Regions from separate parts of the uncultured Gilvimarinus sp. genome, predicted to be linked through region 3. Evidence: predicted binding sites of a transcription regulator. Region 3 holds the regulator's gene; each other region holds the start of a gene.

Region 1 (7,345 bases), on a different contig from region 3:
CGCGAAGCGCGCTGGGAGATAACCGAAAAATCCGATCTATCGCCGGTGACGCAAGCGGACCTCGCCGCTCACGACATCATCAGCGCCGCTTTGCCCGGCATTATTGATGTGCCGATTATCTCTGAAGAAGACGCCTTGGCCCCATTCAAGACCCGCAGCGAGTGGGCCCGTTATTGGCTGATAGACCCACTGGACGGCACCCGGGAGTTTATTCGCGCGCGCCCAGAATACACCGTAAACATTGCCCTAATTACCGCCGGCAAGGCCGAAATAGGCATCGTCTATTGCCCCGCCAGCCGGCGCCTGTACCTTGGCAACCACAACGCGACTCACGGGCCAGTGGGCAGCTTTAAAGCCACCGATGGCAACCACCACTGGCTGCCCCTTAGCGCCCGCCGCTTGCCCGCCGAGCCCACCCTGATTTGCGGCCACCGCCAGGGCAGCGCCACCGAGGCCCAATTGCGCCGCGCCCTAAGCGAGCTTACCGGGCACAGCGAAGCGCCAACCCGAATGGGCAGCTCGATAAAATTTTGCCTATTGGCCGAGGGGCGCTACGATTTATATCCGCGCTTAGGCCCCACCAGCGAGTGGGACACTGCCGCCGGCCAAGTCGTGTTAGAAGCCGCCGGTGGTGCGGTGCTGGAGGCCCGCACGCTGGAACCTTTGGGTTACAACCGCCGCGACAGTATTCTCAACCCGCCATTTTGGGCTGTGGCCGATGGGCACCCTAGCAGCTTCGGTTTTTGGCAAACCCTGCGCCGGCACAGCACCTAACGCAACATATATAACAACCGGTTGCTAAAACAACGAGGCTACTGGATTAAAAAATTCTAACCGCACCACACTCGTCACACTCTGTAACCACAGGCGCATGCTAAGCTGATTACATAGCATGACCGAACAAGCATTAAATCACTGGACGATTGTGCGGGTTATACGAACGCCGCACCGCTAACAAGGTAACGGAGAAGACCATGGCATCACGCCACTCACACAAACAAGCCGGTAGCGCCTTTGGGGTGTCTATCAACATCAATCATACTGGGGCGTTGCGCCGTCAGCTGATCTCGGAGATCACCGATTTAGAGCGTCAAGTTCACGAGCTAAAGCTCGGCGGGCGGGCGGTGGATTTATCCCTAATGGCCTCTTACAACGAGCTAATTGGCAGCCGCCGAGCCTACCTTAAAAAGCTGCCAACCTCTTGGTGCTGGTAATTCGCTAACGTACTTATTACGCTTGTGCCGCGCGCCATTGGCGCAGCGGTAGCACGCGCACCAAAGTGCCATGTTCGACCGTCTCGCCGGCCTTAAGCCACACCAAACAGTCGGCCCCAATAACCGACGACAAGGCCCCCGAACTTTGCTGTGGATGCAGGGTTACGCCTTCATCCGTCATCCGACCACGCAAATACTCATCGCGCCCGCCTGGTTTATTGCGGCTAAAATTGGCGGCAAGCGTGTAAATCTCTAAGTCTGCCGCTTCAGCGCCTTGCATAATCTGCACATAAGGTTCGAGCAACAAGACAAAAGTCACAAACGCCGAGACGGGGTTACCCGGCAAACCGATAAACGGCGTCTCACCTACACGGCCAAACGCCAGCGGCTTGCCGGGCTTAAGTGCCACCCTCCAAATATCCAGCTGCCCCAAAACCTCAACCGCGGGCTTAACAAAATCCGCATCACCCACCGAGACGCCACCGGTCGTCACGATAATGTCCGCGCGCTTGGCCGCTTGGCGCAGCGCCTCGCAAGTCGCCGCTAAGGTGTCGGCAACAGCCGGTAAATACTCCACCTCGGCGCCTAGCTCCGCCAACATGGCCGTCAATAAATAGCGGTTAGAGTTGTAAATCTGCCCGGGCTTGAGCGCCTCGCCGGGCTCGACCAGCTCATCGCCGGTAGCCAGCACCGCCACCTTGAGCGGCGCGTGCACAGCGACTTCTGTTAAGCCAATACTGGCCAGCAGCGCAAGATCCTGCGCTCGCAAGCGGCGACCGGCCTCTAACACCACGCTGCCGGCCGCAATATCCTGCCCCTGAGGGCGGATATTATCGCCCCGCTCAGCCGCTTGGTTGAGGGTGACCTGATCTCCCGTGCGATCGCAGTTTTCTTGAATAACCACCGTATCGGCGCCTGCCGGTAGCTCGGCTCCGGTCAAAATACGCGCGCAGGTACCGGCCGCCAAAGGTTGCGCCACCGAACCCGCACCAATGCGCTGGCTCACAGTTAGTACAGCGCCTAAACGAGCGTCAGCCGCCGCTAAGGCGTAGCCATCCATAGCGCTATTGGCCGCCGGCGGCACATTGATCCCGGCCACGACATCCTGCGCCAAGATACGCCCACAGGCTTGCAGCAAAGGCATCATCTGCGTCGCAGCCACACGCTTTTGCAACTGCAACCGGGCATCGGCGCACAGGCGCTCGCGTGCCTCGGCAACCGCTAACATACCAGCCATTAACGCAACTGCCCGACAAAGTTACAGGGTTGGTGGCGCGCATCCAGCTGGTCGCGAATAATGCCCCACGCCGTTTTGCAAGCACCGGTAGAACCCGGCAGGCAAAAAATCAAAGTGCGATTGGCAAGCCCGGCGGTCGCGCGCGACTGAATCGTCGAGCTGCCGATTTCAGCGAACGATATTTGCCGAAACAACTCGCCAAAGCCCACCACGGTTTTATCAAACAGCGGCGTTACCGCCTCCACCGTGCTATCGCGCCCGGCAAAGCCGGTGCCGCCGGTAATCAGCACCACTTGCGGCTCGGGGGCGGCGATCCAGTTAGAAAGCCTGGCCCGAATTTGGTAGATGTCGTCGGGTACTAAATCGCGGGCAAACAACTGATGACCCGCCTCGCGCAACTGATCGACCAAAGCTTGGCCCGAGGTATCATTAGCCTCGGTGCGGGTGTCGGACACGGTAAGCACACAAATATTCAGGGGGATAAATTCGCTGGAACGGCTCATCGGGGTACTCTGTTGTAGGGGTTTTCTAGTTGTTGTTTAACGGTTTAACCGCCGGTGGTATTCATAAAGCGCACAATTTGCGGCTCATCGGCGGCCACATCAAAGGTGTGCTCTTTGGGTTTAATGGCAATAGCCGCGACAATCGCCTCGTGCAGCTTGGCTTCATCAAGGTCTGGATCGCGGATCACTGCGCGCAAATCGCGACTGTGCTCTTGCCCGAGGCAAAGCAATAAGTTGCCCGTCGCGGTTAAACGCACGCGATTGCAGCTGGCACAAAAGTTATTACTGTGAGGCGAAATAAACCCAATGCGCGAATCGTAACCGGCGTGGCGCCAGTAGCGCGCAGGGCCGCCAGAATCTTCGTCGCTGGGCGTGAGTGGGTAGCGCCGCCCGATAATCCGGCGCAGCTCTGAACTTGAAACAAACTCTTCGGCGCGGCCGTGCTCGGTGATGGCGCCAAGGGGCATTTCCTCAATAAAGCTGATATCCAAGCCGCGCTCTAGGGCAAAGCCCACCAGCGAATCTACCTCTTCGGCGTTGCGATTTTTTAGCGCCACACAGTTAAGCTTAATACGCTTAAAACCCACGGCCTGCGCCGCGGCAATACCCTCTAGCACCGAATTTACATCGCCAAAACGGGTCAGGCTGCGAAAGCGCTCGGGGCTTAAAGTATCCAGCGAGATATTAATACGATCCACCCCCGCGTCTTTTAAGGCTTGGGCGTGTTGCGCCAGATGCGTGCCGTTAGTCGTCAGGCATAACTCGTCGAGCCCATCCAGCGCACCGAGGTTTTGCATAAGCGTAATAATGCCTTTGCGAATCAGCGGCTCGCCGCCGGTAATGCGCAACTTACGCACGCCCATGGCAACAAAGGTGCGGCCCAGCTCGGTTAGCTCTTCAATGCTTAGCACTTCACTGCGCGGCAAAAATGTCATGTCCTCGGCCATGCAGTAAACACAACGCAAATCGCAGCGATCGGTTACCGACATACGTAGGTAGGTAATCTCGCGACCAAAATTATCCACCAGCGGCGCGGCTGATGCAGCACGAGGCGAGGGCGATAATGCGTTGCTATCAATCATAGATTGGCGGAATCCGATGCAGGTGTATTTAGCGTAGCGACTGTCTAGCTTACAGGTATTGTTAAAAGTGTACGCGGCATTCATACCAGGATATAGGGAGCAATTAGCAAACCAACCCGCCAATAATACCCAGATTACCTTTAACCGTCAGCTTACCAGGCCGAGACCTGCCGGCATCGCCCTAGCAAAAGGCAAAAGCACGCACCACTTCGGACACGGACATATCAATTTGGGCCAACACGCACCAAAATAGAACACAGAAAAGTTGCCCATTGCGCGCCGGCATCGTGCATTTTTGCGTGCACATGGCGCCACGGTGGAGCACAGTTAATTTTTATTGGGCCTTCTTACCGCGCAACTTAAAATCTATAAGCCTTTGTTTTTACAGAAATAATCAACCAAAAAAATATTATTGCCGGGCCTTGGCACCGTCTTTGCTCTTATCCCTATCAAGCAGCGCCACAAGACGCTCAAAACCCGTGAACTAGCCAAGAGAAAGTGCCATGCACAACAATCAAACATCCACCCGCGCTCAGATCCATACGCTGATACCGGCCAAAACCCGCCGCGTGCCGGGTAAAGTTTGGCTAGTGGGTGCCGGCCCCGGTGATGCCGAGCTCCTAACGGTTAAAGCTTTACGCTTGATTCAATCAGCCGATATTATTTTTTACGATCAATTAGTCAGCGGCGCCATTCGCGCGCTGTTCCCCAAAAACACCCCAGCGGTGTACGTGGGCAAAGTTAAAAATCACCACTCAGTAGCGCAAGAGGATCTCAACCAAATGTTGGTGGATCACGCCCTAACCGGTCTAACCGTGTGCCGCATTAAAGGCGGCGACCCGTTTATTTTTGGTCGCGGCGGCGAAGAATTATTAACCCTGCGCCAAGCGGGCATCGAGGCCGAGGTGGTACCCGGTATTACCGCCGCCTCTGGCTGCTCAACCTCGGCCGATATTCCGCTGACCCACCGCGGTATCGCGCAGGGCTGCACCCTAGTGACCGGCCACGGCGAAACCACTCTTAACGTCGATTGGCAGGCGCTGGCGGCACTGGAGCATACCCTAGTGTTTTACATGGGCGTCAGCCGCGCCGGACTCATCAGCTCACAATTAACCGGCGCCGGCCTCGCAGGCACGACGCCCGCCGCCATTATCGAAAACGGTTGCCGTAGCAACCAGCGGGTGGTAACCACCACGCTGGCCGAGCTAGCCCAAGCCGTCGACAAACATCAGGTGAAATCACCGGCCATCATTATGGTGGGCCACGTGGTTGACCTGCACAGCCAACTGAACGCGCGAGCTCTGGTTAACAGTCACGCGCTCTGCAACAGCCTAAGCGCGTAAGCACCACGCAACCGAATTTAGTAGAGGATCGTTATGAGTAAGCAACGCATTATCGTAGTAGGCAACGGCATGGTCGGCCACAAATTCATCGACGCGGTCGTCACCAGCGATCAAGCCGATCAATACGAGGTCATCACCTTCTCGGAAGAACCGCGCCTGGCGTACGACCGGGTAAAACTCTCCAGCTATTTCTCGGGCTCCAGCGTCGAAGACCTGATGCTAACCTCGGAGGAAAGCTACAGAAATAGCGGCGTGGTTTACACCCTAAACGATAAGGTGGTCGAAATCGATCACGACGCTCAGACCGTTAAAACAGCGGCGGGCCGTGTCGAAGGCTACGACAAACTGATTCTGGCCACCGGCTCTTATCCGTTTGTACCGCCGATTCCGGGCAAAGATCAGCCCCACTGTTTGGTCTATCGCACCATTGAAGATTTAGAGGCGATCACCGAGTCAGCCAAGCAAAGTAAAACCGGCGTCGTTGTTGGCGGTGGTTTGCTGGGGCTTGAGGCGGCCAACGCACTGCAAAACTTAGGGCTCGACACCCACGTCATCGAATTCGCGCCGCGCTTGATGGCCGTGCAGTTAGACGAAGGCGGCGGCAGCTTATTGCGTCGCAAGATTGAAGAGCTGGGCGTATCGGTACACACCGAGAAAAATACTCAGCAGATTGTCGCCGGTGATGAATGCCGCTATCGCATGGAGTTTGCCGACGGCAGCCATTTAGATACCGACATGATCGTGTTTTCGGCCGGTATTCGCCCACAAGATGAAATCGCCCGCAACAACGGCATCGACATTGGCGAACGCGGCGGTATCACTATCGACAACTATTGCCGCACTTCGGTCAAAGACATTTACGCCATCGGCGAATGTGCCCTGTGGGACAGCAAAATTTTTGGTTTAGTCGCCCCCGGCTACCAAATGGCCAAGGTGGCACTTTCACACATTCAGGGCGGCGACGAGCAGTTTACCGGCGCCGACATGAGCACCAAACTTAAATTACTAGGCGTAGACGTTGCCAGCATCGGCGATGCCCACGCCCGCACCCCAGGCGCGCAAAGCTATACCTTTGAAGATGGCGTTAAAGGCGTTTACAAACGCATGATCATCTCAGAAGACGGCAAAAAATTACTAGGCGCTGTGCTGGTGGGCGAAGCCGAGGCCTACGGGACCTTGCAGCAAATTTGCGTCAACAACATGGACTTGCCCGCCGACCCCGAGCAAATGATTTTGCCGCAAACTGACGGCACTGTCAGCGTAGGTATGGGCGTTGATGCACTGCCCGACACCGCACAATTGTGTAGCTGTCTGGATGTAAGCAAAGGCGACATCGTCGAGGCGGTACAAGGTGGCTGCACCGACATGGGCGGCATTAAGTCTTGCACTGGCGCGACAACCGGCTGCGGCGGCTGTACCGCGCTGGTTAAACAGGTGATGGACAGCGAGCTGGAAAACTTAGGCATCGAAGTAAAAAACGATATCTGCGAGCACTTTGCCTACAGCCGGGTTGAACTGGCCGACATTATCCGCGTGAAAAAAATCGAGAGCTTTGATGAACTGTTACAGAGCCACGGCAACGGTTTAGGTTGTGAGATTTGTAAGCCCGCCATCGGTTCTATTTTGGCGTCTTACTGGAACGAGTATGTCTTGAGTGACAATTTGGTGGGCCTGCAAGACACCAACGATATCTACTTAGGCAACATGCAAAAAGACGGTACTTACTCCGTGGTGCCTCGGGTTGCCGGCGGTGAGATCACCCCCGATAAACTGATTGTATTGGGTGAAGTCGCTAAAAAGTACGACTTATACACCAAAATCACCGGTGGCCAGCGTATCGACTTATTCGGCGCGCAACTGCACGAGCTACCCGAGATTTGGCGCACACTAGTAGACGCCGGCTTTGAAACTGGCCACGCCTACGGTAAATCTTTGCGGACCGTTAAATCGTGTGTCGGTAATACCT
Region 2 (7,345 bases), on a different contig from region 3:
AGTTGACAATAGTATCGCGCAACCCGCCGACAAAATTGGCCACGGGTATCGTACCGTAGCGCTGGCTGTACATTTGATTAAGGCCACAGGGCTCAAACAGCGAGGGCATTAAAAAGATGTCACTGCCGGCCTCAATACGATGCGATAGACTCTCGTCATAGCCAATGGTCACCGACACCCGCTGTGGGTAGCGCGAGCGCAACTCTTGCAAAGCCGCCTCAAACTCTGGCTGCCCCGAGCCAATCACCACAAACTGACAGCGCGCCTGAGATAACAGCGCAGGTAACGCGCCTAGTATCAGGGCAACACCTTTTTGCTCTACTAAACGGCCAATAAACCCCACAAGCGCGACGGATTCATCTTCTGGTAAGCCCAGCTCACGCTGTAACGCCAGTTTATTGTGAACTTTGCGTTTGATCGTCCGGCGGCTGTATGGCACGGCAAGGTAGGGATCGGCCCCGGGGTTCCAGGTATCGGTATCAATACCATTAACAATGCCGGTTAACTGGCGGGCGCGATTAACCAGTACGCCCTCTAGGCCGCAGCCAAACTGTTCGGTCTGAATCTCTTGGGCGTAGCTCGGGCTCACTGTCGTTATTGCATCGGCGTACACCAGCCCGGCTTTTAGAAATGAAAAGTTGCCCCAAAACTCTAATCGCTCGTAATGCCACCAGTGCTCGGGTAACTGTAAATCGACAAATGTTTGGTAATCAAAAATTCCCCGGTAGGCAAGGTTGTGAATCGTAAAGACAGAGGCGGGGGCATTTTGTTGGCCTGCCAACAGGGCGGGTACTAAACCGACTTGCCAATCGTGGCTGTGTACTACATCGGGCCGCCAGTGTAGACCGACCTTGTTTAAGGCGATGTGCTCGGCAACTTTACTAAACAGATAAAAACGGTAGGGGTTATCTGGCCAGTCAGTGCCAGAGTCGTCGCCGTACAAACTGCCTGCGCGATCAGAAAACTCGGGAATATCCACCAGCCACACCGGTACCCGGCTGCCGGGCAAGCGCGACTGCCACAATTTAACCGGCACTTGGTTAACCTCGAACTCACGCAGTAGCTTCAGCCCCTGCGGCCGGGCTTTTTCCAGTGTCGTTTTATAGGCAGGTAAGAGTAATCTAACCTGCACGCCCAAGCGCGCGAGAGCACGAGGCAAGGCGCCGCCCACATCGCCTAAACCACCGGTTTTTGCCAGAGGGTACGCCTCCGAGCACGCAAACAGTACTTTCACACAAAGCTCCTTTAGATGTGTGGTTTACGACATTATGTGAGTTATCCGTTTTTGGCGCCGCCTTTAGGTCTTGCTGACGGCATTATACATCGCGACACTTAAGCACAATACCCGCCAGCGGCGGCAAGGTTAGCGAGAGTGAGTAGGGCATATTCATCCACGGCTCCGCGTCGGTAATCAAACCGTTGCCGTTACCCACATTGCTACCGCCGTAGTACACCGAATCAGAGTTAAAAATCTCTTGATAGTGACCGGCGTCTGGTACGCCCACGCGGTAATCGTGTCGCGGCGTCGGGGTGAAGTTTAAAATAACAATAACGCGCTCGTGCTCACCTTGACGCACATAACTAATTACGGACTGGCGGTTATCGTGACAATCAATCCAGTCGAAGCCGCTGTCGCTATAACAGCGTTCGTGCAGCGCTGGTTGCGCGCGGTACAGTCCGTTTAAATCGGCAACCGATTGCTGTAACTGTTGGTGGCGCTCAAATTGCAACAACGGCCAATCTAGGGCGCGCTTATCGCTCCACTCGGACCATTGAGCAAATTCGCACCCCATAAATAATAATTTACTGCCGGGGTAGGTAAACTGATAGGTGTAAAGCAACCGTAAGTTAGCAAATTTTTGCCAGTCGTCGCCGGGCATTTTGTTAATCATGCTACCTTTGCCGTGTACGACTTCATCGTGACTAAAAGGCAGTTGAAAATTTTCGCTAAACGCGTACATCATGCCAAAGGTTAGGTTGTCGTGATGATACTGACGGTATATCGGGTCTTTGTTCATAAACTGCAGTGAGTCATGCATCCAGCCCATGTTCCACTTTAATGAAAACCCCAACCCTCCTAAGTACACTGGCCCGGAAACTTGCGGCCAGGCGGTGCTCTCTTCGGCAATCACTAACACGCCGGGGTGCTGGCCGTGGCACTGCACGTTTAGCTCGCGAACAAACTCAACCGCCTCTAAGTTTTCATTGCCACCGTAACGGTTGGGTACCCACTCGCCTGGCTCACGCGAATAATCGAGGTGAAGCATGGAGGCGACGGCGTCCACGCGCAAGCCATCAAGGTGAAATTCATCCAACCAAAATAGCGCGCTGGCGATCAAAAAGTTGCGCACCTCGTTGCGGCCGTAATTAAAAATTAGCGTGCCCCAATCTTTGTGCTCACCTAAGCGAATGTCCTCGTGCTCGTACAAGGCAGTGCCATCAAAGCGGGCAAGGGCGAAGGCATCTTTGGGGAAGTGCGCCGGCACCCAATCGAGAATAACGCCGATATTTTGATTGTGCAGATGGTTTACAAAGTAGCGAAAGTCATCGGGCGTGCCAAACCGGCTGGTGGGGGCAAAATAGCCGGTACTTTGGTAGCCCCAGGAATCGTCCAGCGGGTGTTCTCCTACGGGTAAAATCTCAATATGAGTAAACCCTAAGGGGGTAATGTAGTCGACCAAGCGGTGGGCTAAATCGCGGTAGTTTAAAAACTGGTTGTCGTCGCTGCGCTGCCAGCTCCCCAAATGAACTTCATAGACGCTAAAAGGCCGCTGCTGCCAGTTCCATAAACGGCGCTCGTTCATCCATTTATCGTCGTTCCAGGGGTTTTCTTGGGCGGGACTGTAAACTTTGGCGGCGGTATTAGGGCGAACTTCAAAGTGGCGCCCATAAGGGTCGGTTTTAACGCTTACTGCGCCATTGTTGCGGGCGCGCAGCTCAAACTTATACACCGAGTGTAGTGCCAAGCCGGGGATAAAAATCTCCCATACGCCACTACCACCGCGCGAGCGCATGGCATGGCAGCGGCCATCCCAACGGTTGAAGTCACCGACTACGCTGACGCGCTCGGCGCCCGGCGCCCAGGTGGCAAACAAAACCCCGGCTACGCCATCGATGGTTTTAGGGTGCGCACCTAAAACCTGGTGAATATTCCAGTTGCGCCCCTCGGCAAACAGGTGCAAATCGTAGTCGGATATTTGCGGCGCAAACCAGTAAGGGTCGTGTTGCTTAAAGGCATTGTCGTATTCGTCGCGCCAATGCAACTGATAGGGGCGAGTGGGTCGCTCGGCCAAGTGCTCGAGCACATAAAAGTCGCTATTGGGCAGTTGGGTTAGCGCAACCTCAATGTCGTCCACCTCGGCCGTTACCGCGCCACGGGCGTGGGGCAGGTAAGCGACCAGCGTCCAGCTGCTTTTGTTAGCGCCGCTTACGGTGGCGGGCGAGCTTGTGCTTGGGTGTAAACCCAGCACCGTAAAGGGGTCGTGGCTTGTGGCTGCACTAATTCGTTGCATTTCGGTACTAAGCTGTAATCCTTTGGGGCGCGGCATAAGCTGCTTATTCCTTTTGCCAGTGGCTAAACACAAAACCGTAACACAGTTTAGTTATAGTTTTGGCTATTCGTGCCCACTGATTTAGCACGAGTAATAAAGTGGTTGCACTATTTATGACTAACAGCACGTTTGTAGCACGTTTGGTGCCACAGACTCATGGAACGACTACCCACATCCATTGTCAGCGACTATTGTTAGTACTCGTTATGGCAAAAACCATTGCGGTTACGTTAGGCATTTTAGTGTAACGTCGGCCCGTGACAGATCTGTGAGTTATGCACGCATACCAAAGTCAATTTACAGCATCCTATGGCACTCAACTTGCTATTAAATATTTCTGTCATATCCCGATAGGTAATCATGGACGACAACCAAGTCGTTATCGGAGCGATATAGACAGGCAACAACTACAAAGCTTACGGCCGGATACCGCCGAGAGCCAAGCGATTATCGTTAATCGCACCCTACACGGTGACACTTAAGCAAGGAGCAACACAGTATGACCAACCCCGCTTCAGGACGTTTTGTCAGTCGCTTAACCCGCGAAACCCTCGCGTTGGTATTGGCTGGCGGACAAGGCACAAGACTAAAAAATCTGACGGAATGGCGCGCGAAACCCTCGGTGCACTTTGGTGGCAAATTCCGCATTATCGACTTCCCATTATCCAACTGTGTTAACTCGGGCATTCGCCGCATCAGTGTATTAACACAGTACAAGTCACACTCACTTAACCGTCATATCCAGCGCGGCTGGGGGTTCTTAGGCGGCCAGATGGGGGAGTTTGTCGAGCTACTGCCGGCGCAGCAGCGCCTGGGTGAATCTTGGTACGCGGGCACCGCCGATGCGGTGCGTCAAAACCTAGACATTATTAAGCGCCACGATCCAAGTTATGTGTTGATCTTGGCGGGTGACCATGTTTATAAAATGGATTACGGCACCATGATTGGTGCCCACGTCGAAAGCGGTGCAGACATCACCGTCGGTTGTATCGAGGTCGCCAGTGAAACCGCCACCGCTTTTGGGGTCATGGATGTAGACACCGACTTCAATATTGTAAAGTTTACCGAAAAACCCCCCGAGCCGGAGCACATTCCGGGTAAGCCTGGCGTCTCTTTGGCATCCATGGGTATTTACGTCTTCTCAACTGACGTCTTGTTTGAAGAGCTAGAGCGCGACCAATTGTCCGAGGGTTCTTCCCACGACTTTGGCAAAGATATTATTCCCTCTCTGTTAAAAACCCACAAAGTTATTGCCTTCCCGTTTCAGGATCCTGTTAGCGGTGGCGAGGCCTACTGGCGCGATGTGGGTACAGTCGATGCGTTGTGGCAGTCAAATTTAGAATTAACCGGTATAACCCCGGAGCTTGATCTTTACGATTCAGAGTGGCCGATCTGGACTTACCAAGAGCACGTGCCACCCGCTAAATTTATTTTTGACGACACGGGCCGCCGCGGTATGGCGGTCGATTCAATGGTGGCTGGCGGCTGCATTGTCTCGGGCGCTATTGTGCGGCACTCGCTGTTGTTTCCTAGGGTGCGGGTCAACTCCTACGCCGAGGTGACCGATTCGGTATTGTTTCCCGGGGTCGAGATCGGTCGCAATTGCAATATCAAAAAGGCCCTGATTGACCGTGACTGCGTCATCCCCGAGGGCACCGAAATTGGCTTTGATGCAGACGCCGACCGAGAACGTTTTTATGTTTCCCCCGGCGGGGTGGTACTAGTAACCCCCGCCATGCTGTCAGGAGACTAGCAATGAGTGGTGTACCCGAAACATCAGTGGTATTTTTGTGGCACATGCACCAGCCCGATTACCGCGACTGTTTAACCGGCGAATACTATTTTCCCTGGACGTATTTGCACGCGATTAAAGACTACACCGATATGGCCGCGCACCTGGAGAACAACCCCGGCAGTAAAGCGGTGTTTAACTATGTTCCGATTTTAATTGAGCAGCTGGTCGACTACGACCAGCAATTAAACGCCTACCTAACCAAAGGCGAGCTATTAAGCGACCCTTTGCTGGCGCTGCTTACCAACGCCGAGCGTCCCGAGCCGGGCAGCGAGCGCTTTGCCGATTTACTGCAAAAGTGTACTCGCGCCAATCGCGAGCGTATTATCGATCGGTTTGAGCCCTACCAGCACCTAATGGGTCTGTACGATAACGCGCAAGAAGTTGAAGGGGCCGATCGTTACTTTAATCAGCAATACCTAACCGACCTATGCGTTTGGTACCATCTGGGTTGGCTGGGCGAAACTGTCCGCCGCGATAACCCCATCATCGAGCGCCTGCAACAACAGTCGTTTAATTACACTGCCGATCACTGCCGTGACTTGTTGCAAGTTATCTATAGCGCCATTAGCGGTATTATCCCAAGGCATAAAAAGCTGGCCGAATCTGGCCAGGCGGAGCTGATTACCAGCCCCTACGCACACCCGATTTTGCCGTTACTACTGGATTTTAACAGCACCCACGACGCTATGCCGGCGGCACCGCTGCCTAATTCGGGCGAGTACCCCGGAGGTGAGGCGCGGGCGCACTGGCAGATGCAAAAAGGGCTCGACGTTTTTAAGCAGCATTTTGGCAACATGCCAAAAGGATGTTGGGCATCCGAGGGGGCGTTAAGCGATGCGGCGTTAAAGGTGCTAAGCGAGCACGGCATACGTTGGACGGCCACCGGTGATTCGGTGCTGTTTAACAGTTTACAAAATAGTGCCAACAATACGGCCGCAGACAAAATCAAAAGTGAGCCAGATACTCGTCACACCGCGTTTCAAGTGGGGGAGGGTGATGTACACGTGTTCTTTCGTGACGACGGGTTATCCGACAAGATCGGCTTTGAGTACGCCAACTGGCACGCCGATGACGCCGTAGGGGATTTTGTTCACCACCTAGAGAACATTGCCAAGGCCGCGCCGGCAGATAACCACACTGTTATTTCGATTATCATGGATGGTGAAAATGCCTGGGAGTATTACCCCGAAAACGCCTGGTACTTTATTGACGCGCTCTACAAAAAAATCGAGGCGCACCCTTACTTAACCACTCGCACTTACTCTGAGGTGCTTGAGCTTGCCGATAACCAAGCGCCTTTAAACACCATACCCCTCGAACACTTGTGTGCCGGCAGCTGGGTTTACGGGACCTTTTCTACCTGGATCGGTGAGGCCGAAAAAAACCACGCGTGGGACATCCTGTGTGAGGTGAAGCGCGCTTACGATCAAGTTATAGACAGCGGCGCACTTGACCAACAACAATCTGCCGAAGCCAGTTTGCAGCTTGCGTTGTGTGAAGGCTCCGACTGGTTTTGGTGGTTTGGTGATTACAACCCCTCAGATAGCGTAAAAGACTTTGACCGCTTATACCGGCAACACGTTAGTAACCTCTATACGAGTTTAGGGTTAGTCCCGCCAAGCTCTCTCGACACGCCCATCAGCACCGGTAGCGGGGCGCCAGCCAACGGCGGTGTGATGCGTCAGGGGCACCAATAAATGACGGCCGCCACTCACTACCAACCGGCCGCTATTTTTAATGTCCGCACCGCTGGGGTATTACTGCACCCTAGCTCTTTGCCTGCGCGAGCAATTCACAACCGCCAGCCCAACGCCGGCAATCTGGGGGCGATGGCCGAAGAGTATTTAAATTTTTTAGCCCGCGCCTCGCTAACGGTGTGGCAAATGTTGCCCACCGGCCCCACCCACGATGACGGCTCGCCGTATCACTCTTGGTCAGCGTTGGCCGGCAATCCCGATTTAATTTGCCTCGAGCGTTTGTGCGAGTGGGGCTGGGTCGC
Region 3 (7,345 bases):
GGGATTGTCAGAGCAGCGTTAAACTAGCCTTCAGAAGCGTCCCATTGGCCAATAATTTTATCGATATCGCCGCCATATTTATTCGCCAACTGCTGGAACTGGCTGCTAAACGAGCGCCCCAGGTTAACGCCGTTAAGCACCACGTTAATCAGCTTCCACTCACCGTCACGGTTTTTACCCATGGAATAAGACAGCTTGTGAGTCGAGCCTTCATGGCTGACTTGCTGCTCTACCGTCACCCGGCGTGCATCACCGACCGGCTTAGACGGCTCTACCAGCTTAATACTGCTATCGGCGTAGGTCGCAATACCTTTGGCATACGTACTAACCAAATCGGCCTGAAACTTGTCGGCAAAAGCACGTTTCTGCTTGTCCGTCGCCTTGTCGTAGTAATCGCCCATCACCACTCGGGCAATATAATCAAACGCAACCACGGGCTCTAGCGCCGCCATCACTTCGTCATCAAAGCTTGCCTGATCGCCACTTTTATTGTGAACTTGTGCTGCACTGATCAGCTTATCTGTAACCCCTTGTACTAATTGATACGGGTCCGCGCCATCGGCTCGGGCCATTGACGCGACAAGCATAAAAAACACAACCGCCGTTTGTAGCGGTTTCAGCAACGAAAATCGAATCATCTTCACTTTCCTTAACGAGTAAATTACAACAAACTCTTCCCTAGCGAGCGACACAGGCAAGTAAGGTTAAATATAGTACGTACAACTAAACTGGCTGGATTGCCTAGCACCAAAATATACGCCAATCAGGCGGCGAGCGGAGCGCTCGCAATTGCTGTGCGAAGCGGAACACTATACCATTTAGCCCCGCACCAGCCTACAGACAGCATCACAGTAAAATGGTGCCGTCCTTTAGCAAAAATCATCCAGTATTACACCGAGATCACTTTATGACCCAGCTTTGGTTTCCCGCACTTTTGGTGCTCATCGGCTTCGTTGGCCTAATATGGAGCGCGGATAAGTTCGTTGCCGGCAGCGCCGCTATGGCGCGCACCTTTGGCATATCCAAGCTGATCATCGGCCTCACTATCGTCGCGTTTGGCACGTCGGCACCCGAGGTCGTCGTCTCGCTTAACGCAGCACTGCGCGGTGCAGGAGACCTGGCGGTGGGCAATGCACTCGGCTCAAACCTGGCCAACATTGGCCTCGTACTGGGCGCTACCGCACTAATTGCGGTGCTGCCAGTACAAAACCACCTGCTAAAAATAGAGCTGCCGGTTCTGCTGTTTGTCACCGCTCTAGCTGGATGGTTCCTGAGCGACGCCCACCTCTCTCGCCAAGAGGGCTGGGCGATGCTGGCGTTGTTGCCCTGCGCCATGGGGTTGATCATCTGGAGCAAACGTCACCACCCGGAAGAGGTTGAAGACGATATTCCAGTCATGAGCCGGTTCGCGTCAATCGCTTGGTTTATTGTCGGGCTGGTCATCTTGATCATCAGCTCCGATTTACTGGTGCGCGGCGCCAGTGAACTGGCCCTAGCCTTTGGCGTCAGCCCACTGGTTATCGGTCTTACGGTGGTCGCGGTAGGTACTAGCCTACCGGAGCTGGCGGCATCGGTTGCCAGCGCCCTTAAAGGCCATTATGACATCGCTATCGGCAATGTAATCGGCTCTAATCTGTTTAACATTTTAGCGGTAATGGCCATACCGGGCATCATTGCCCCACTCGACATGGAGTCCGCCGTTTTTAATCGCGACTTTCTGGCCATGGGCGCCTTAACACTGATACTTGCCATCGCTTTGTATATCAGCTTTTTAACCCGCCGCAACAGCGGTGGGGCAGCGCTGGGCAAACCACTCGGCCTGCTGCTGCTAGCGCTGTATGCCGGTTATTACGTCCTGCTGTTGGCTTAATGCATTATACTAGCGCCCATCAAAAGCATTAGGAATCACGCAATATCATGACGGAATTCGATTTTGGCCAGTCAGCGCTGCGCACCATTGAGCTTGAGACTCAAGCGGTCGCCGAGCTGCGCGGTCATATTGATGAGCAATTTAGCCGCGCCTGCCGCCAGATTTTAAAGTGCACCGGTCGTGTCATCGTCTCGGGCATGGGCAAGTCTGGTCATATGGGCAAAAAGATAGCGGCGACATTGGTTAGCACCGGCACCCCCGCGTTTTTTATGCACCCAGGTGAAGCCAGTCACGGCGATCTGGGCATGCTAACGCGCGATGACCTGCTTATTGCCATTTCCTACTCCGGCAACTCCCCCGAACTACTGACGCTTTTACCGCTGATTAAACGGCTAGGCGTGCCAATGATCAGCATGACCGGTGCGCCCGAGTCGGTATTGGCGCAAGCGGCCGACGCTCACCTCAGTATCGCCGTCGAGCGCGAAGCCTGCCCGCTGGCACTGGCGCCAACATCCAGCGCGACCGTCACCACAGTGCTAGGAGACGCCCTCGCCATCGCCCTGCTTGAGGCCCGCGGCTTTACCGCCGAAGACTTTGCTTTCTCGCACCCCGGTGGCTCACTGGGGCGCAAGCTGTTGCTACGAGTCAGCGACGTCATGCACAGTAAAGATGAACTGCCGGTCGTTGCAAAGCACGACACCCTAGCCCGAGCGCTACTGGAGATGACCACGAAAGGCTTTGGCATGACCACGGTAGCTGAAGACAGTGGCGAGCTTGCCGGCATCTTTACCGATGGTGATTTGCGCCGCAGTATTGATCGCGGCGTGGACATACACTCGGCGCAAATGCACGAGATTATGAATCACAGCCCGACCACCGTCGCACCCGACACGCTCGCCGCCGAGGCGCTTAACCTTATGGAAACCCGAAAAATTACCGCCTTGGTGATCACGGGCGACAACCGAGTCCCTACCGGCGTTGTCCATATGCACGATCTTTTGCGCGCTGGCGTTATTTAATCGCACCGCGACCTTACACACTCTCCAATACAGCCATTAACTTATGACCGAAGAAACCCTAACCCGCGCACGCCGCATTAAATTACTATTACTGGATGTCGACGGCGTGCTCACCGACTGCAAACTGTATTTTGATAACGCCGGCAATGAACTAAAAGCCTTTAATACACTCGATGGACAAGGCCTCAAATTATTGCAAAAATCCGGCGTCAAGGTGGGTATCATCACCGGCCGCACCAGTGCACTGGTGGCCCGTCGTGCTCGGGACTTAGGCATTACATTATTAATTCAGGGCCGCGAAGACAAATGGCAGGCACTGGGTGAAATGATCGAAGACATGAATATCGAACTTGATGAAATTGCCCACATGGGAGACGACTGGCCCGACTTAACCATCATGACCCGGGTGGGCCTGGCGCTGTCGGTTCCCAACGGCCACAGCGCGGTTACCGAGCGCGCCCACTGGATTAGCCATAACCGCGGGGGCGACGGTGCCGTGCGCGACGCCTGTGATTTAATTATGCAGGCGCAAGGCAGCTACACCGCCATGCTGGCGCCATTTATCGCAACTGAGGACTAAGCCTGTGCGGCCCCGGCAACCCAAATCTTGGATACTGCTTATGTCGATATGCAGCGCGCTGATTTATGGCGCACTGCAATACTCGCCCCGTGACATGCTGTTAAGTGACGAGAGCGCCAAGGCGCAAAAGCAATTCCCGCAATCGTATATGACGGGCATTGTCGATCGCACCTATAGCAACAACGGCAGCCTCAAACACAAAATGGTTGCCCGCTCTGTTACCTCGTTTAGCAATGGCACCATTAACCGCAGCGAAGTGGATCACCCCCACGTCACGCTTTATCGCCAATCGAGTACTGAGCCATGGCAACTTTCAGCCAAGCAAGGCACCAGTGTCAGCAACGCCATCACCCTGCGCGACAATGTGCAGGTATGGAACGAAAAAGGCCAATACGGCTGGGTGACCTTAACCACCGATGATCTAACCATCGACACTGACCAGCAATACGCGCATACCGACAAACCTGTTACCATGCGTAGCGAGCGCGGCACCACTCGCGCTGTTGGCCTCAATGCCGAGCTCGACAACGGACGTATTGAACTGCTATCCGAGGTAAAAGCCACTTATGCCCCTTAATGATATTAAGCGCTATTTAAAGACGGGCTTATTTCCGCGAGTCCCGGCGCTGGCTTTAGCCGCCGCAATGGCAATGATTGCCACAACAGCTCACGCCTTACCCGACGACCGCGAGCAAGACTTTCAGCTACAGGCCGACAAACAACTGTTTGATCAAAAAAATGGGCTAGTCACCTACACCGGCTCAGCGCGCCTCCAACAAGGCTCGTTGATCATCGATGCCGAGCGTATCGTGGTTCACTTTAAAAGTGACAATTCAGTCGCCAAAATCGAGGCATCTGGCTCCCCGGCACACTTTGAACAGCAACCCCAAGCCGACAAAGGCAAAGTGTTTGCCGAGGCTCACGAGATCAGCTACGACCACGACAAGCGCACGGTAACGCTCAGCAACAGCGCTAAAATCGAACAAGACGGCGCGATTATGCAAGGCCACAGCATTCACTATGACTTGGCCCGCGAACTCATCAACGCCCAGAGCGATGACAACTCGAACGAGCGTATCAAAATGGTGATTCCTGCCGGAGCGACCGAAAAATAATATGGCCACTCTTACTGCACACAACCTCGCTAAAAGCTACAAACGCCGCCAAGTCGTCGCTGACGTGTCGATGTCTGTTAGCAGCGGTGAAATTGTCGGCTTACTCGGGCCTAACGGCGCGGGTAAAACCACCTGCTTTTACATGATCGCGGGGCTGGTCAAAGCCGACAACGGCCGCGTCACCCTAGACGAGCTAGACCTGACACACCTACCGATCCACGGCCGGGCCCGGGCGGGCATTGGTTACCTGCCGCAAGAGGCCTCGGTGTTTCGCAAGCTGTCGGTGGCGGACAACATCCTCGCCATCTTAGAGACTCGACGCGATCTCAAAAAACCACAGCGCCTAGAGCAGCTCGAGCAGCTACTGCAGGAGTTTCACATCACCCACATTCGCGACAACCTCGGCATGTCGCTCTCGGGTGGCGAGCGCCGCCGGGTCGAAATCGCCCGCGCCCTGGCAACGGACCCGGCCTTTATTCTACTAGATGAGCCCTTCGCCGGGGTTGACCCTATCTCGGTCAGCGACATTCAGCACATTGTGCGTCACCTTAAGGATCGCGGCATTGGTATTTTGATTACCGATCACAATGTCCGAGAAACACTTGGCATCTGCGAAAAAGCCTATATCGTCAGCGAGGGCCATATCATCGCTGAGGGCAGCTCGGAGCAGGTTCTGGCCAATCAGAAAGTGCGCAAAGTCTACCTCGGTGACAACTTTATGCTGTAAAGCCGAGCAGCCGCACCACCACTTGACAATTTCTATTTTTTGACTTTCAGGCACAAAGATTGCTTAGTACTATTGCTTGGCTTGGTGTTGATGACTAAACTCCACAGTTACAACAACACAATCTGAGTGCCATTGCTAACATTATGAAGCAGTCCCTACAGCTAAAGTTGGGTCAACAGCTCACCATGACGCCGCAGCTGCAACAGGCCATCCGCCTCCTGCAGCTATCGACGCTGGATCTGCAACAAGAGATCCAAGAGGCGCTGGACTCCAACCCCATGCTCGAAGTTGAGGAGAACCTCGACGACAACACTGGTAGCGACCAAAAGGATAGTGACACCGACGGCAAAGATGAACGCCGCGATAACAGCCAGGACGAGCTGAACCCCGCAGACCCAGCGAGCACCCAAACCACCGCCGAGGCGGACGAACCCACCGCTGACAGCGAGTGGAGCGAGTCGATCCCGCAAGACCTACCCGTTGATACCAGCTGGGATGATGTCTACGAGAGTTCGTCGTCAACATTACCCGCCAGTAACTACGAGGGCGACGATAACGACTTCGAAAGCCGTCGCGGCAATACCGAATCGCTCTACGACCACCTAATGTGGCAGCTCAACCTCACGCCCATGTCCGAGCGCGATGAGATCATTGCCCTGGCGATCATTGACTCCGTCGAGCCCTCGGGTCTTCTCAGTAGCAGTATCGAGGATATTTTTGAGGGTTTAACCGCCAATTGGGACGACCTAGAACTCGACGAGGTGCAGGCGGTACAACACCGCTTACAACAGTTTGACCCTTGCGGCACTTGCAGCATCGACTTAGTCGACTGCTTACTGGTGCAGCTGGCCCAATACGACAAAAGCACCCCTTTTTTAGAGGCGGCGCAACTGATTGTGCGCCAGTACTTGCCGTTGCTCGGTAGCCGCGACTACCGCCAACTGATGCGCAAGACCCGCCTCAAAGAACCTGAGTTAGCTCAAGCCGTGGCGTTGATTAAAACCCTTAATCCACACCCCGGCGATGGCATCAGCACCAGCGAAACCGAGTATGTCGTACCCGACGTGTTTGTGGATAAGAAGGAAGGACGCTGGACAGTTGAGCTCAACCCAGACATAGCGCCAAAGCTGCGGATCAACTCCGGCTACGCCTCTATGGTCAAACGCGCCGACTCCAGCCGCGACAACACCTTCTTAAAAGACAACCTGCAAGAGGCCCGCTGGTTTTTAAAGAGCCTGCAAAGTCGCAACGAAACTCTGCTAAAGGTGGCCACCTGTATCGTCGAAAAGCAACGTGGTTTTTTAGAGTACGGCGCCGAGGCCATGAAGCCACTGGTGCTGCACGATATTGCCGAGCTAGTGGAGATGCATGAGTCGACTATCTCGCGGGTCACCACCCAAAAGTACATGCACACGCCACAAGGCATATTCGAGTTAAAATACTTTTTCTCTAGCCATGTGAGCACCGATTCTGGCGGCGAGTGCTCGTCGACCGCAATCCGAGCTATTATTAAAAAGCTGGTCGCGGCAGAGAACCCGAAAAAACCTCTGAGCGATAGCAAAATCACCGAGATGCTTTCCGATCAAGGGATTCGCGTTGCCCGGCGTACAATCGCCAAGTATCGCGAGTCGTTGAATATTCCGCCTTCTAATGAGCGCAAAGGGCTGGGTTAAGACACCGGCCCATGTGACAGAACTTCTAATCCTTGCTATGTTGAAGTTCTGCCAATCGCTCGAGGCAATGCGCTAATACCAAGGGTGCAGCACAACAACTTAGGCAGCAGACAGACACGAGGAGCAGTGTATGCAAGTAACCATCAGCGGCCATCACGTCGATGTCACCGAAGCGATTCATAATCACATCGAATCCAAACTGGAACGACTGACTCACCACAGCGATTTGATCACCACAATCAATGTTACCGTGTCGGTAGAAAAACAAACGCAAAAAGCCGAGGCGAAGATTCACGTTAACGGCAAAGACATTTTTGCTGACGCCGAGTCAGACGATCTCTACACCTCGATTGATGCCATG
Region 4 (7,345 bases), on a different contig from region 3:
AAGCGCAGTTTGGTATTGGCACTGTTGCCATACAAACCGTTGGGGCCCTCGATGCCGATAAAACCAGCGTCGGGTGCGCCTTCCCCTAGCAAGCCGTGATCGAATGAAAATTCGGCTACTTTCTCCATGGTGCTTAGCAGCTCGTCACTATTAACCAACGCTAAAGCGTCGCTGGGCTTATAAAACATTTTGGTGCTGGCCAGCTGAGAGTCGTAACCGGCGAGGTCGGTGCCCGATGCCTTGCCCATGGCGGTACGAACGGCTTTACCGGCCTCGTCTTGCGCGCTCATGGCATCCATGATTTCGTACCAAGCGCCCACTAATGCTTTACCCAGTTTGGGGTTGGCTTTTAGGGTGTCGGTGTTAACCACTAACAGGTCCATAATCTCACCGGGGATTTGCGATGAATCGAACACTTTATTGGCGGACGGTTGTTGTAGAATTTCGTTCAGCAGCGGGTTCCAAGTGGTCACCGCGTCAATGGAGCCGGAGCTGTAAAGCGCGACCATATCGGCGTCCGAGGTGTTAACCACCTGTACGTCAGCCTCAGATAAACCCACGGTATCTAACCCGCGGGCCAGTAAGTAGTGGGATACCGATAGCTCGACCAGATTGACGCGCTGCCCTTTGATGTCGGCCAGCGAGTTTTTCCCTTTTAATACTACGCCGTCGTTGCCGTTGGAAAAGTCGCCCACAATCAGCGCGGTGCTGTCGACGCCGCCGGCGGCGGGGATGGTCAGTGCATCCATATTGGTCATGGTGCAGGCATCAAATTCGCCAGTGGTGTATTGGTTGATGGATTCGATGTAGTCGTTGATCTGTACAACCTCAATATCGATGTCGTACTTGTCGGCCCACTTGTCGACGATTTTTTGCTCGGCGCCATAACCCCAGGGCATCCAACCGACGTAGATAGACCAGCATACTTTAAAGGAGTCGGCCGCTTGAGCTTGAGCCGATAGAAGCAGCGCGACGGCCGCGATAGAGAGGGACTTTTTCATACAAACCTCCAAGGGTCAGTTTTGGTTACACACAACTCGCTTGGCGATCAGGCCAATAAGTCTCCCGGGCTTTTGTCCCGCCGTGTAACCTCGACCAAAATCGGAGGTCGAAAGCTCTCGGACCAGTCACAGTGTTTGCTTTTAACACTGCCGGAACCCTAGCTTTCTATTTTTGCCAAATTGTTAATGCCCTGATCACCAGTAATTGTGCGGACATGTCGGTACGGGAAGTAAAATAGCAATATGAGTACCAACTTCGGTAAATCGGCTCTGGAGGCGCGACAGGAGGGGAGGAGCTTAGGCGAAGCTCCGGTGGCGGTAGGTCGTATTAGTCGCATCTACGATGTAAGTTGGTGCGTAAGGGTTAGAGGTGCACCGCTTTGGTGCCGGAGGGCTGTTGAATGATTTGCCGTGATCTGGCGCACAAATGTGCGATTTTTATACGACTAGCTTATACTGTAGGACAAAATCAAATAACGGTGATTTAGCTGTTCATCGAACAATGATGTGATACGTGCTGGGCGGCTTGATTTATTGCGTGCATCGCCCCTAACGCAGGTGAGCTAATGGATACTACGTCTATGTCTACGGATAAGAGCCGGGGGGAAACAGCGATGAACAACCCCGGCACCCCCTATGAAACATTGTCTGAGGCGCAAGTTGAGCGCTGCCTGACGTTATGCACAACGGTGACACTAGACTACTTGCTGGAGTCGTTCCCCGCCTTTTGGGGAGAGTGGATTGCATCTGTTGAAAAGCGCGAAGAGCATGCGCGATCCAACAAAGAGCAGATTGCCTTGGCCGAGCTTGTGAAGCAGCTGCAGGGCAGTGGCAAAAGCTGCCTGCGACAGTTTCAAAGTAACGTAAAACAAAACTTTGCCGATTTCTCGAAGCGGCAGCTTAATGTGGCGAGTGGCCAAGAGCGATTTAGCCAAAATATTGGTTTGTCGCTGGTCGATAATGCCGAGCTTGAAGAGACCATTGCGATCACCTCTATTTCGCACCGAGCCGACTCGCAATTTGCCGACATCCTCTGGGCTTTGCATCAGCGTTTAGCGCTGTTGCACGGTGGGCGTAAAATTGATGAACGCAGCAACCCGGTCAGCCCCATCCAATTTTGCGATAGTTTGCGGCGGGTTCTGCAAGAGCTGAGCTTCGATGCCCGCACCAAGGTACTTGGCTATAAGCAGTTTGAGCAGGCCGTAATCAAGCCTATGGGCGAGCTTTACCAAAGCCTTAATGAGCTGCTGATTGCCGAGGGGATTCTGCCCAATTTACGCTATTCGGCTGGCGGAGCCGGCGCTGGTAATAACTGCGATGTGCCAGAGGCCTCTGAGCCAAGTGAGTCAGATACAAGTGAACAGTCGAGCTCGCAAGAAGCTGCTCCGGAGTCACAGCCTGAAGCTGCGCCCGGTAGCCCGCGGCGGCGAGCAACCGACAAGCTTTTTGATCCTGGTGTGGGCGGTGAGCCGCAACAGTATCAGCAAGGCTTGGTTAGTGCGATTCGCCTGCTGCAAACACACTTGGGCGGCGCAGTGGCAGCGGCTACGCCCTCCACCGGGGTGCCTACAAGGGATGTGCCTGCCGGTAACGGTGCGCCCAGTGGTGGTGTGGCGCCAGCGCAACCTTTACATTCAGGCCCGGGTAGCGCGGCGGGTCCAGCATCGGCTGGTGGCGGCTCGACTCAGGTTGTGGGTGCCATTCAGGTACTGCAATCGCAGATGGCGAGCTCAACGCAAGGCTTGCAACACGCGCAGGCAAGTGACATACAGCCACTGGCTGTGGCAGCGGTATCGGAGCAGCTAGTTACCGAGCTTAAAAAGCAGGGCGCGGGTGATGTTTTAGAAGATGATATGAACACCATCGAGTTAGTCGGTTTGGTGTTTGCGTATATTCTTAACGATGAGCAACTGCCCGATTCAGTTAAAGCGCTGCTCAGTTATTTTCATACCCCGGTACTAAAATTGGCTTTTATCGATAAAGAGTTTTTCGATAATGTCGATCATCCAGCGCGAATGCTGTTAAACCAAATGGCTGAAGCAGGTAGCCGTTGGGTGGGTAACGATGGCTCAAGCCAGTACAATATTTTTGAGAAAATTAAAGCGACTGTGTTTCATGTGTTGGAGCACTTTGTTAACGATGTAAAAGTGTTTGCCGAGGCGCGGTTAGAGTTTAGCTCCTATGCGCGCAACGTGTCGCGTCGTCAAGAGTTGATGGAAAAACGTGCGCTGGAAAAAGCCCGTGGTGAAGAGAAATTACGCGAGGCTAAAATTCGCGTTAATAGCGACATCTCGGCCTGCATTGACGGTAAAGCGCTACCCTCGCCGATTCTGCTGTTGCTATTACTACCTTGGTCCGATTATCTATCGTTTATTATTTTGCGTTACGGGGCCGATTCGGGCAGTTATCAGCAGGCTTTAGGCGTTGCCAATCAGTTGTTGTGGAGCATCGAGCCTAAGTCCTTAGAAGTGGATCGTGTGAAACAAGTCGAAGTGCAGGGTGATCTGCTCCACACTTTGCAGTCTGGCTTTGAGACCATCGGTTATGAGCAAAACAAATCGCGTAAACTTATTGATGCGGTGAGCTCATTACAGCGGTTGGCGCTTAAGAGTCAGCAAGTGGAACCTGCCCCTGACACGATGCGCACCAAGCTCGAAAAAATGGCGGCGGAAAAAGCCGGCCAAGTGACGCAGGATGATCGCCAAGTCACCGCCGAGGAGGCGCAGTTAATTGAAAAGCTTAAATTAATTGAGTTCGGTACTTGGCTGGAAAACGACAAAGGTCAGCGTATAAAAGTGGCGTGGTATAACCACAAGACAATGCATTATATGTTGGTTGATCAGCAGGGGCGCAAGGTGTCTATGACCTCGGCGCAGCATCTGGCGCGCGAGATGATTGCGGGTAAGCTGCGTGTGATTGCTGGCAGTGCTAAGCCATTTTTCGAGCGCGCCCTGGAAAACATTTATCACAGCCTCAACGCCCGCGCGTCGGGTGAGCTGCTGGAACGCGAGTAACTTATGGCAGATCCATTATCACCTGATGCCGATGGCCGCGCGACAAAGCGCAGCTCGGTTGGTCAAAGTATCGATGTTTACGACAACACCCGCGATGCCTATCTTGGGCGTGTCGTCAACTTGCACAGTCAAGGCTTGATGGTTATTGGCGATCAACCCTTTGAGGAAGACTGTTTGTACCGTTTTGATTTGCACTTATCCGAGCCTGTTAACGAGCGCAACAGTATTCAGCTGGGAGTGGATTGTTTGTGGGCGCGTAACGCAGAAGATAATGGCAAGCACTGGGCGGGCTTTAGTATTATTGACGCCTCGCCTCAGGCGCTCGAAGATATCGAAACATTAGCGGCCAAGGCCGATGAACAACAAGACTAACCGATAAAGTCATTACCCAGTACTGACGGCGAAGCACTGAGTAATGACGTTATAGGTGGCGCGAATTAAAGCGTCGCGAAAACTTCAGCAGCTTTGCTGATGGTTAAATCGATATCGGCATCGGTGTGGGCTTGAGACATAAACCCCGCCTCGTAGGAGGCCGGCGCCAAATACACGCCACGCTCCAACATGCCGTGAAAAAAGCGATTAAAACGCTCGGTGTCGCAGGCCATGACTTGGCGGTAGTTCTCGACTTTTTCCTCTTGGGTAAAAAAGCAGCCAAACATACTGCCCGCATGATTGGTGGTCATCGCGATGCCGGCATCGGCCGCTGCCTGCTCTAGCCCTTTTACTAATCGCTCAGTTTTGGCAAATAGCGTGGGATAAAAGTCGCTTGCGCTAAGCTCTTGCAGGGTGGCAATACCGGCGGCCATCGCCACTGGGTTACCCGATAATGTGCCCGCTTGGTACACCGGACCACTCGGGGCGATATGGTCCATAATGTCGCGCTTGCCGCCAAAGGCGCCTACCGGCATGCCGCCGCCGATGACTTTACCGAGGGTGGTTAAATCGGGGGTGATTTTGTAGCGCCCTTGCGCGCCGCTGGCACTTACCCTAAAGCCGGTCATTACCTCGTCAAAGATCAAGACGCTCTGATGCTCGTCGCACACCTCGCGCAGGGTCTCTAAAAAGCCGGCAACCGGTGGAATACAGTTCATATTGCCCGCCACCGGCTCGACGATGACACAGGCGACTTGCTCGCCGCGCTCGGCAAAAAACTCGCGTACCTGGTCGGCATCGTTGTAGTTAAGCGTTACTGTATGTGCGGCTAATACTTCAGGTACACCGGGCGAGCTGGGTACGCCCAAGGTAAGGGCGCCGGAGCCGGCTTTAATCAGCAGCGAGTCGCTGTGGCCGTGGTAGCAACCTTCAAATTTAACGATGGTATCGCGACCTGTGTAAGCGCGCGCGAGGCGGATGGCGCTCATGGTGGCCTCGGTGCCGGAGTTTACAAAGCGTACTTGATCCATACTGGGTACGCGCGCGCACACCAGCTCGGCTAAGGTGGTTTCGGCCTCCGTCGGGGCGCCAAAGGTCAGCCCGCTTTTAACCGCCGTGATAACGGCATCAATCACGCTGGGGTGGCTGTGGCCCAGAATCATTGGGCCCCAGGATTGTACGTAATCAATGTAGCGTTTGTCATCGACGTCCGTAATGTAGGCGCCTTCAGCACTTTTAAAAAACACCGGAGTACCGCCAACGGCTTTAAAGGCGCGAACCGGCGAGTTGACGCCGCCGGGTATCCACTGGTTTGCTTGTTGAAAGAGGGTTTCTGAACGAGTCATGGATTAGGCGCTCCTAGGGTGATGATCGATGGAGCCCGGTGGGGGCTGCTGGGTAAAAGAGAGGTAAAGCGGTTGGCAAATTCCCGTGGGTTTGCACTGTGAAACGCATCGTGACAAATGGCCGTGTAATCAGCGCCAGCTTGCAGCACTTGCCCGGCATTGTGCAAACCAATGCCGCCAATGGCTACCGTGGGTAATGTTGGCCACCGCTCGCGTACGGCACTCAGAATATCAAGCGTGGCTGGTTTGGCGCTGGGTTTCGTGTGTGAGTTAAAAAAGCGGCCAAAAGCCAAATAACTAGCGCCGTTATTAGCGGCAGTCTGGGCGAGGGTTAAACTCGCGTGACAGGTAATGCCGATAATAGCGTCTTTACCTAATTGCTGCCGGGCATCAAGTAGCTGAGTATCCGATTGCCCCAGGTGAACACCCTGGGCGCCGCATTGTCGGGCCAGTTGCACGTCATCATTAACAATAAGGGCGGCGCCGTATTGCTGGCACAGCTGCGCCAGTTGCCGGGCTTCGCGCCGGCGGCGCGCATGGTCGGTGGTCTTGTCGCGGTATTGCAGTAGCTGGCAGCCGCCCTCAAGCAGTTGCTCTACTACAGCGTACAGGCGTGCCTCGCGAAAGTTCGCGCTGTCAGTAATAGCGTAAAGTGGGTGAGTTAAAGCGGTGAGCCTTGTCATGGACGCAGTTTACTGGTGAGGCTGGTCCTTCGCAAAATCTTTTTGCTGCGCCGGTTTTATTCGCTTAATGCAAGCGCCCTTGATGTTTGCCGTTGCGCTCGGCCCAGTAGAGTCGGTTGGGAATGCTGTGCCCCATTCCCAATCGGCGGCTCGCTTTGAGGCACTGCCAGGTAAATTGTTGGCCTTGCTCAAGTGCATCACTGAGCAGTAAGCCGTGGGCAAGATAGGTCGCTATGCTGGCCGATAAGGTGGCGCCACTGCCGTGGCTAAACAGGCTCAGGCGCGGCCAGCAGAACGAGCGCATCGGACGGCGGGGCAAGTACAGGCGGTTTTCATAATCGTTGGCGTTGCGTCGGGCGCCGGTGATGAGAACGGCGGCGCAGCCCTGTGTCAGGATCTCTTGTCCGCAGGCGTCGACCGTATCGGCCTGCCTGGCTAATTGATGGGCCTCGACAATATCTGGAGTAATGACGTCGGCCAGCGGCAATAAGAGTGTCTTCATGGCGCTGCTAATTTGCTCGGCATCGTCGAAATGGCTGGCCGATGAGTTGGCAATAGACAGCGAGGCAACCGGGTCGAGGACAACCGGCAGGTCACTGTAGTCGCATAAAATACTGTGGATGGCCTCTATTTGCTCGACCCGGCAAAAGTAGCCAAGTTTGATCGCAGCCACTGGCATGTCTTCCAAGATGGCGCGGGTTTGCTCGATGAGTAAATCGGCCGGGGTGGGGGCAAGGTCAACAAGCTGGCGTGTGTCGCGAGCGCACAAGGCGGTGACCACGGCGCAGCAGTGGGCGCCCAAGCTAATGGCGGTTTCGATATCCGCCTGTATCCCTGTGCTGCCACTCGGGTCGTGGCTCGATAGCGAGAGCACGACCGGAGTGCGGTCACTAAACTCCGACATGGCTGGTTACCTCACAAAACGATAG

Evidence for each region. Region 3 encodes sigma-54, which starts transcription at its own class of promoters, with help from an activator protein. Its sites were predicted from a motif close to TGGCACANNNNTTGCNNT; they were not measured.
Region 1: cobA (uroporphyrinogen-III C-methyltransferase) is a predicted target of sigma-54. The motif match lies at 4,460-4,477, and genes of this name have one in related genera.
Region 2: glgC (glucose-1-phosphate adenylyltransferase) is a predicted target of sigma-54. The motif match lies at 3,862-3,879, and genes of this name have one in related genera.
Region 4: AACY82_RS16180 (putative urea ABC transporter substrate-binding protein) is a predicted target of sigma-54. The motif match lies at 1,237-1,254, and genes of this name have one in related genera.

Annotation. Positions count from the first base shown of each region.
Region 1 covers NZ_CAXAUC010000005.1:31,894-39,238, reverse strand. Annotated here, with positions in the region: gene cysQ (3'(2'),5'-bisphosphate nucleotidase CysQ) at 1-774, shown strand, start outside; gene AACY82_RS09800 (hypothetical protein) at 975-1,214, shown strand; gene glp (gephyrin-like molybdotransferase Glp) at 1,231-2,451, opposite strand; gene moaB (molybdenum cofactor biosynthesis protein B) at 2,451-2,954, opposite strand; gene moaA (GTP 3',8-cyclase MoaA) at 2,999-4,036, opposite strand; gene cobA (uroporphyrinogen-III C-methyltransferase) at 4,540-5,379, shown strand; gene nirB (nitrite reductase large subunit NirB) at 5,413-7,345, shown strand, end outside.
Region 2 covers NZ_CAXAUC010000001.1:699,278-706,622, reverse strand. Annotated here, with positions in the region: gene glgA (glycogen synthase GlgA) at 1-1,234, opposite strand, end outside; gene glgB (1,4-alpha-glucan branching protein GlgB) at 1,317-3,548, opposite strand; gene glgC (glucose-1-phosphate adenylyltransferase) at 4,051-5,304, shown strand; gene AACY82_RS03025 (glycoside hydrolase family 57 protein) at 5,307-7,043, shown strand; gene malQ (4-alpha-glucanotransferase) at 7,044-7,345, shown strand, end outside.
Region 3 covers NZ_CAXAUC010000004.1:127,371-134,715, reverse strand. Annotated here, with positions in the region: gene AACY82_RS09015 (ABC transporter substrate-binding protein) at 24-638, opposite strand; gene AACY82_RS09010 (calcium/sodium antiporter) at 908-1,870, shown strand; gene AACY82_RS09005 (KpsF/GutQ family sugar-phosphate isomerase) at 1,918-2,889, shown strand; gene AACY82_RS09000 (HAD-IIIA family hydrolase) at 2,933-3,469, shown strand; gene lptC (LPS export ABC transporter periplasmic protein LptC) at 3,510-4,046, shown strand; gene lptA (lipopolysaccharide transport periplasmic protein LptA) at 4,036-4,584, shown strand; gene lptB (LPS export ABC transporter ATP-binding protein) at 4,586-5,311, shown strand; gene AACY82_RS08980 (RNA polymerase factor sigma-54) at 5,455-6,984, shown strand; gene raiA (ribosome-associated translation inhibitor RaiA) at 7,115-7,345, shown strand, end outside.
Region 4 covers NZ_CAXAUC010000015.1:61,287-68,631, forward strand. Annotated here, with positions in the region: gene AACY82_RS16180 (putative urea ABC transporter substrate-binding protein) at 1-1,001, opposite strand, end outside; guanidine-I (ykkC/yxkD leader) riboswitch at 1,061-1,174, opposite strand; gene AACY82_RS16185 (DUF1631 family protein) at 1,583-4,015, shown strand; gene AACY82_RS16190 (PilZ domain-containing protein) at 4,019-4,387, shown strand; gene hemL (glutamate-1-semialdehyde 2,1-aminomutase) at 4,453-5,733, opposite strand; gene thiE (thiamine phosphate synthase) at 5,730-6,416, opposite strand; gene AACY82_RS16205 (hydroxymethylpyrimidine/phosphomethylpyrimidine kinase) at 6,481-7,320, opposite strand.